Regions from separate parts of the Streptomyces sp. NPDC055287 genome, predicted to be linked through region 1. Evidence: riboswitches for the same ligand, from Rfam matches in the RefSeq annotation. Region 1 holds a riboswitch; the other holds the start of a gene.
The links. A riboswitch is a leader RNA that binds a small molecule or an ion and turns the genes downstream of it on or off. The one in region 1 is predicted to bind glycine.
Positions count from the first base shown of each region.

Region 2: linked by a shared signal. The riboswitch ahead of gcvP (aminomethyl-transferring glycine dehydrogenase) and the one ahead of gcvT (glycine cleavage system aminomethyltransferase GcvT) in region 1 are both predicted to bind glycine.

Region 1 covers NZ_JBSHNE010000002.1:567,748-571,683, forward strand. The annotation lists gene glyA (serine hydroxymethyltransferase) at 1-278, opposite strand, end outside; gene gcvH (glycine cleavage system protein GcvH) at 298-678, opposite strand; gene gcvT (glycine cleavage system aminomethyltransferase GcvT) at 737-1,852, opposite strand; glycine riboswitch at 1,888-1,987, opposite strand; glycine riboswitch at 1,988-2,085, opposite strand; gene ACWIHY_RS05860 (AAA family ATPase) at 2,213-2,929, shown strand; gene ACWIHY_RS05865 (enhanced serine sensitivity protein SseB) at 3,049-3,822, shown strand; gene ACWIHY_RS05870 (enhanced serine sensitivity protein SseB C-terminal domain-containing protein) at 3,901-3,936, shown strand, end outside.
Region 2 covers NZ_JBSHNE010000007.1:281,266-285,201, forward strand. The annotation lists gene gcvP (aminomethyl-transferring glycine dehydrogenase) at 1-2,034, opposite strand, end outside; glycine riboswitch at 2,270-2,366, opposite strand; gene ACWIHY_RS14800 (PRC-barrel domain-containing protein) at 2,481-2,846, shown strand; gene ACWIHY_RS14805 (DNA polymerase IV) at 2,774-3,936, opposite strand, start outside.

The DNA of each region.
Region 1 (3,936 bases):
ACGTTCGCGTGCTCGGCGCCGAAGAGGGCCTTGATGCGGTCGATGGCGATCTGCTCGACCACGTCGACGTGCTCGCAGCCGCCGTAGTAACGGCGGCCGGGGTAACCCTCGGCGTACTTGTTGGTGAGGACGGAGCCCTGGGCCTCCATGACCGCGACCGGAGCGAAGTTCTCCGAGGCGATCATTTCGAGGGTGGACTGCTGGCGGAGCAGCTCGGCGTCGACGGCGGCGGCGACGTCCGGGTCGAGCTCATGCAGGGGAGTGTTGAGAAGCGTCATCACGGTCCCGTTCGAGGTCTTAGTTGCCGGAGGAGAGGGCGTCGTACTCATCGGCGGAGAGCAGGTCGGCCGGCTCCTCCGCGACGCGCACCTTGAAGAGCCAGCCGCCCTCGAACGGGGCGGAGTTCACCAGCGACGGGTCGTCGACGACGTCCTGGTTGGACTCGACGATCTCGCCGGTCACCGGGGAGTACAGGTCGCTGACCGACTTGGTCGACTCCAGCTCGCCGCAGGTCTCGCCCGCGGTCACCGTGTCGCCGACGGAGGGGAGGTCGGCGTAGACGACGTCACCGAGCGCGTTGGCCGCGAACTCCGTGATGCCGACCGTCGCGACGCCGTCCTCGACGGTCGACAGCCACTCGTGCTCCTTGCTGTAACGCAGCTGCTGGGGGTTGCTCATGACCTGAATTCTCCTGTACGCGGGGGAGTGCTGATGAACGGGGAGGTTGTGCGGGGGGTCACTTCTGGCGCTTGTAGAACGGCAGCGCGACGACCTCGTACGGCTCATGCGTACCGCGAATGTCGACGCCCACACCGGAGGCGCCGGGCGCAGCGTGCGCGGCGTCGACGTACGCCATGGCGATCGGCTTGCCCAGCGTCGGAGACGGGGCGCCGGAGGTGACCTCGCCGACGACCTTGCCGTCGGCGACCACGGAGAAACCGGCACGCGGGACGCGGCGGCCCTCGGCGATCAGGCCGACCAGCTTGCGCGGAGGCGCGGTCTCGGCGCGCTCGGCGGCGGCCTCGAGGGCGGCGCGGCCGACGAAGTCGCCCTCCTTCTCGAACTTCACGACCCGGCCCAGACCCGCGTCGAAGGGGGTCAGCGCGGTGGTCAGCTCGTGCCCGTACAGCGGCATGCCCGCTTCGAGGCGCAGGGTGTCGCGGCAGGAGAGGCCGGCCGGTACGAGCCCGGCGTCCTTGCCCGCCTCGGTCAGCGCCTGCCACAGCTTCTCGGCGTCGGCGGGGGCGACGAAGAGCTCGAAGCCGTCCTCGCCGGTGTAGCCGGTACGGGCGATGAGCGCGGGGACACCGGCGACGGTGCCGGGCAGGCCCGCGTAGTACTTCAGCCCGTCGAGGTCGGCGTCGGTGACGGACTTCAGGATGCCTGGGGACTCGGGGCCCTGGACGGCGATCAGGGCGTACGCGTCACGGTCGTCCCGTACGACGGCGTCGAAACCGGCGGCGCGCTCGGTGATGGCGTCGAGGACGATCTGGGCGTTGCCCGCGTTGGCGACGACCATGTACTCGTTCTCGGCCAGGCGGTAGACGATCAGGTCGTCGACGATCCCGCCGTCCTCCTGGCAGATCATCGTGTAGCGGGCGCGGCCGAGGCCGACCGTGCCGATGTTGCCGACGAGGGCGTAGTCGAGGGCGTTCACGGCCTGCGGGCCGGTGACCGTGATCTCGCCCATGTGGGAGAGGTCGAAGAGGCCGGCACGGGTGCGTACGGCGTTGTGCTCGTCGCGCTCGCTGGCGTACCGGAGCGGCATGTCCCAGCCCGCGAAGTCGGTCATGGTCGCGCCCAGCGAACGATGCAGCGCGTCGAGGGCGGTGTGACGGGGGACATTGCTCATGTGTGGGGCTCCCAGGGCATGACAGGCGAGGACAATCCTCCCCATCTGTCATCGGAACCTGAGAGGTTCACCGAGAGAGTCCCGGCTTGCACCTTGGGTGGAGCCGCGACGAAGCGGCCCGCTTTTCAGATCTGCCTCGCCCGCGCGGTACGGGGCCTGAGAGATTCAAGGGAGGAACTTGCTCCTTCGGCGTCCTCGGCACACAGTGCTTCGGACTCTCCCGCGCGGATTCAAGCGGCCGGTATGCAGTTGGCGCGCACATCATTGCACGGAAATGGACTTGTGACGCATTACCTTTTCTTTACACTTCTTGGGCAAGGGTGGGGGGAAGGGTGGGGGACACCCGACAGGGGGAAGACGATGACGTTCCAGCAGCCAGGCGTGTACGCGACGACCGCGGGCACCACACACCGTGCGGTGCCCGCTCAGCAGGGCGTGGCCGTGCCCGTGCCGGTGCCCGTCAGGTCGGCCGCCCGCCGGCCGGAGCCGACCGTGCGCGATCTGCGCGAGCGCGAGGGGCGCAGCCCGCGGGCACTGGGCTTCGACGCCGGTGACACGGTGGTCGTGTCCGGCCTCCCCGGCAGCGGAAAGAGCACCCTGATCCGGCGTACGGCGAGCGCGGCGGCGCACCGCATCGACTCGCAGGACGTGCGCGAGCGCTGGGAGGCGCGGATGCCGCGCCTGCTGCCGTACGCCCTCTACCGGCCGCTGGTCCGCGCGGCGCACTACGCGGGCCTGCGGCGGGCGCTGCGCTCGGGCGACGGCGTCGTGGTGCACGACTGCGGTACGCAGGCCTGGGTGCGGCGCTGGCTGGCGCGGGACGCCCGCCGCCGCGGCGTCGCGCTGCACCTGGTGCTGCTCGACGTCACGGCCGACGTGGCGCGGGCCGGACAGCAGGAGCGGGGCCGCGGCGTCTCGGGTTACGCCTTCGCCCGGCACCGGCGGGCGGTGGGCCGGCTGGTGCGGGACGCGGAGGCCGGCCGGCTGCCGGTCGGCTGCGCGTCGGCGGTGCTGCTGGACCGGGACGCGGCGGGCGCGCTGACGATGATCGACTTCCCGGCCCCGGCGCGCACGTAGCGAGGGCCCACGGGCCTACCCCGCGCCGCTCGGCGGCACTGTCCGGCCCGTCCGGCGTTCGGGGAGCGGGGCCCGGGGCTGAGCCCCGGGGCACCCGTGCCCCGCGTTAAAGTCGTGCCGTGGACTACCCAGACTTTCCCGCACCGGCCCACCCTCACGGCGGCAACGGCTGGCCCGGCAACGAGCTCGAAGAGGTCCTCGGCGCCTCGCTCGGCAACCCCGCCGCCGGCGGCCGCATAGTCGAGGTGCTGGGCCGCAGTCAGGTGTGGGTGCCGCTGCCGAACGGCGGCGGGCCCGACTCCCCGAACCTGGACCTGCCCACCCTGCAGATCCACGGCGAGGCGTACGTCCCCGTGTACAGCTCCGAGGAGCAGCTGCGCCACTGCGCCGGGCCCCACATGTCCTTCACCGTCGCGCCCGCCCGCGAGTTCGCCCGCGGCCTGCCCCCGCAGCTCGGCATCGCGGTGAACCCGGACGGCGCGGTCGGTGTGCCGCTGCCGCCGCCCGCCGTCGCCGAGCTCTGCCGGGCCGGCCGTACGCCGCTGGACGGGCCCGCGAGCGGCGGCCGGGTGCGGCTCTTCGAGCCGGACTGGCAGGAGGAGCCGGTCGACTTCCTCGCCGCCGCCGCCGGGGAGTTCGAGGAGAGCGGTGTGGTGCTGACCGCCCGCCGGGCGCTCGCGAGCGTCGAGGGCGGGTCCCCGGTGCTCTTCGTCGGCGTGCAGCTGTCCACCTGGGAGGGCGCCGACCGCAACGCCCCGATGGACGCCCTCGGCCGGGCGCTCGGCCGGGTCCGGGTGCCCTGGGAGGTCAGCCTCGTCCTGCTGGACGTGGCGCAGGACCCGGTCGCCGGCTGGATGCTGGAGAAGGTCCGGCCTTTCTACACGCGTGCCTGACTCGTGTGCTGTGTCAGTGCTGCCGCTTAAGCTTGGTCGACAACCGACACGGTGGATCGAAGAGGGGCGGGACCCAGGGTGAGCGCGTCAGGCACTGCGGCGGCCGGGCAGGTC
Region 2 (3,936 bases), on a different contig from region 1:
CTGACCGCCGGCCTCGTGCACCGTCGCGCAGATGTCGGCGACGTGCTCCTCGAACACCCCGTGCGTGGACGGGTAGGTGATCATCAGCACCGACAGCTCGTCGCGGTACTGCTCGATCTTGGCGTGCAGGTCCTCGACGTCGACCTCGCCGTCCTCGCGGGTCTTGACGACGACGACCTTCATGCCGGCCATGACCGCGCTCGCGGCGTTCGTGCCGTGCGCGGACGACGGGATCAGGCACACCGTGCGCTGGTCGTCGCCGTTGGCCCGGTGGTACGCCCGGACCGCCAGCAGACCCGCGAGCTCGCCCTGCGAACCGGCGTTGGGCTGGATCGACACCGCGTCGTACCCGGTGACCTCGGCGAGGCGCTCCTCCAGCTCGTGGATGAGCGTGAGGTAACCCTGCGCCTGCTCGACGGGCGCGAAGGGGTGGACCGCCCCGAACTCCGGCCAGGTGACCGGCTCCATCTCGGTGGTCGCGTTCAGCTTCATCGTGCACGAACCGAGCGGGATCATACCGCGGTCGAGCGCGTAGTCGCGGTCGGCGAGCTTGCGCAGGTAGCGCAGCATCGCGGTCTCGGAGCGGTGCTGGTGGAAGACGGGGTGCGTGAGGACCGCGTCGGTCCGCAGCAGACCCTCCGGCAGCGCGTCGGCCGCCTTCGCGTCGAGCGCCTCGATGTCGGCGTCGACACCGAAAGCCGCCCAGACCGCGGAGATCTGTGCGCGCGCCGTCGTCTCGTCGCAGGCGATGGAGACGTGGTCGGCGTCGGCCAGGTACAGGTTGACGCCGACCTCACGGGCCGCGGCGACGACGTCGGCCGCCCTGCCCGGGACGCGGGCGGTCAGCGTGTCGAAGTACGTACCGTGCACGACCTCGACGCCGCCGGCGCGCAGTCCCTCGGCGAGGAGCGTCGCGTACCGGTGGGTGCGGCGCGCGATGCCGCGCAGGCCGTCGGGGCCGTGGTAGACGGCGTACATACCGGCCATGACCGCGAGCAGGACCTGCGCGGTACAGATGTTGCTGGTGGCCTTCTCGCGGCGGATGTGCTGCTCACGCGTCTGGAGCGCCAGCCGGTACGCCTTGTTGCCGTCCGCGTCGACGGAGACGCCGACGAGCCGCCCCGGGAGGCTGCGCGCGAACTTCTCGCGTACGGCCATGAACCCCGCGTGCGGGCCGCCGAAGCCCATGGGGACACCGAAACGCTGGGTGGTGCCCACCGCGATGTCCGCGCCGAGCTCGCCGGGCGAGGTCAGCATCGTCAGCGCCAGCAGGTCGGCGGCGACCGTAACGATCGCCCCGAGCTCGTGCGCCTGCTCGATGACGGGCTTGATGTCGCGTACGGCGCCGGAGGCACCCGGGTACTGGAGCAGGACGCCGAAGACACCACGCTCGGCCACCTCGGCCGGAATGCCGCCGGACAGGTCGGCGACGACGACCTCGACCCCGGTCGGCTCGGCCCGGGTCTGGATCACGGCCACGGTCTGCGGCAGCGTGTCCGCGTCGATGAGGAAGACGCCGTTCTTGACCTTGCCGACGCGGCGCGCGAGCGACATGGCCTCGGCGGCGGCGGTGCCCTCGTCGAGCAGCGAGGCGCCCGAGGTCGGCAGACCGGTCAGGTCCGCGACCATCGTCTGGAAGTTGAGCAGCGCCTCCAGGCGGCCCTGCGAGATCTCCGGCTGGTAGGGCGTGTACGCCGTGTACCAGGCCGGGTTCTCCATGACGTTGCGAAGGATCACCGGCGGCGTGAAGGTGCCGTAGTACCCGAGCCCGATCATCGGGGCGAGCACCTGGTTGCGGTCGGCGAGCGTGCGCAGCTCGGCCAGCACTTCGGCCTCGGTGCGCGCGTCGGGCAGCCCGAGCGCCTCGGCGCTCTTGATGACGTCCGGCACCGCGGCCGCGGTCAGCTCGTCGAGCGAGCCGTACCCGACCTGGGCAAGCATCTTGGCCTGAGCTTCGGCATCGGGCCCGATGTGGCGCTGCTCGAAGGGGATGCCACGCTCAAGCTGTGAGAGCGGAATGCGGTTTGCGGTCATCTGCGGAAGGCCTCCTGGTCTGACGCGACCTGCGAGGGGCACCACGGCACGGGTACCCGGACGGCCTCCCCCTCTGTCATCTCAACCTGAGAGCTTCACCGGAAGACCGTGCGGACGTCGCTGACGTCGAGAGTCGTTCCGGCTTTCACCGTCGGTGAGGACGGGGTCCGCGACAGGTGCTGTGCTGTCCTCCAGCACATTCCCGTCCGACGCCCGCCCTGCTTTCCAGAGTGACCTCGTCCGTGCGGTACGTGGGCCTGAGAGATTCCGGGGAGGATTTGCTCCTTCGGCGCCTCCGGCACGTTCACCGGAGACTCTCCCGCACGGGGTCAGCAGCCATTGGCCAGCCTACCAGCGAGGCCCGTCATGGATCCCTCGAGTGGCCGAGTCCACAGTTGTGCACTTTCGTAGGGTCTACGGAGCAGCTGCGATCAGTTGGAGGGACCGTGCAGACCGACATCGATCCGCGCAGCCTGATCGGCCGCAAGGCGTACGACCGCAACGGCACCAAGATCGGAACGGTGGACGAGGTCTACCTCGACGACGCCACCGGTGTGCCCGAATGGGCCGCGGTACGCACCGGCCTCTTCAGCCGGGACGCCTTCGTGCCCCTGGAGCCCAGCAAGTTCGTCGACGACTCCCTGCGGGTGCCCTACGACCGCGCCCTGATCCGGGACGCCCCCGACTTCGGTGTGGGCCGCCACCTCTCCCCCGAGCAGGAACTACAGCTCTACCACCACTACGGGCTCGACATCTCCTCCCCCGCCCCCGACCGGGACTTCGGGCGGCTGGCCGGCGACGACCCGGCCTGATCCGCGGACGCCCGCACCAGCGGGAGCGGGTCCGACGGCGCCAGATCCGGATCGTCCACCCTGAAGGTCCTCACCCGCCCCGGCGGCGATGTCGGCTCCTCGAACCGCACGGTCACCCTCCCCACACCACTGCCCTGCACCCACCCCGCTCCGTACTCGGCGTGCCGCACGTCCTGCCCGGCCAGCCACCGGCGCTCCACCGGCGGCCCGGGCACCGGCGCCGCCGGCTCCCCTCCGCCGCCCGGTGCCGCGCCCGCCGTCCCGCCGGACTCCTCGCCCGCCTCCGCCTCGGCGTCGGCGCGCTCACCCGCCGCCTGCGCGAAGAGATCTTCCTGAGTGAAGTCGGCAAGCCCGGTGACGCCTACGCCCAGCAGGCGCACACCGCCCGTGGTGTCTACCGCTTCGAGCAGCCGACCCGCGGCCTCCCGTACGACCGCCGGATCGTCGGTCGGCCCCCGCAGCGTCTCCGAGCGTGTCAGCGTCGAGAAGTCGTACCTGCGCACCTTCAGCACCACGGTCCGGCCCGAGCGCCCGGCGGCCCGCAACCGCTGCACGCACCGGTCGGACAGCCGTACCACCTCGTTCCTGACCCGGACCCGGTCGTGGAGATCGACCTCGAAGGTGTCCTCGACCGACACCGATTTCGCGTCCCTCTCGGCCACTACGGGCCGCTCGTCGTGCCCGACGGCCATTCGGTACAGCGAGAGCCCGTGCGCCTTTCCCAGCAGCCGTACGAGCTCGTCCTCGCCCGCTTCCGCCAGGTCCGCGACGGTCGTCATCCCCGCCCGCCGCAGATGCTCCCCGGTGGCCGGCCCGACCCCGGGCAGAATCCGCACCGGCATGGGCCCCAGCAGCTCCCGCTCGGTCCCCGGCTCTATGAGGGCCAGCCCGTCCGGCTTGGCCTGCTCCGAAGCGATCTTCGCCAGCATCTTCGAGCCCGCGAGCCCCACGGATCCCGTGAGTCCCGTGACGGCCCGGATGTCGGCCCGCAGCAGCTCTCCGGCCCTGCGGGCCGAGGCCGAGTCGTCGGCCACCCCGCCCGCCTCCAGGTCGACGAACGCCTCGTCCAGGCTCAGCGGCTCCACCAGCG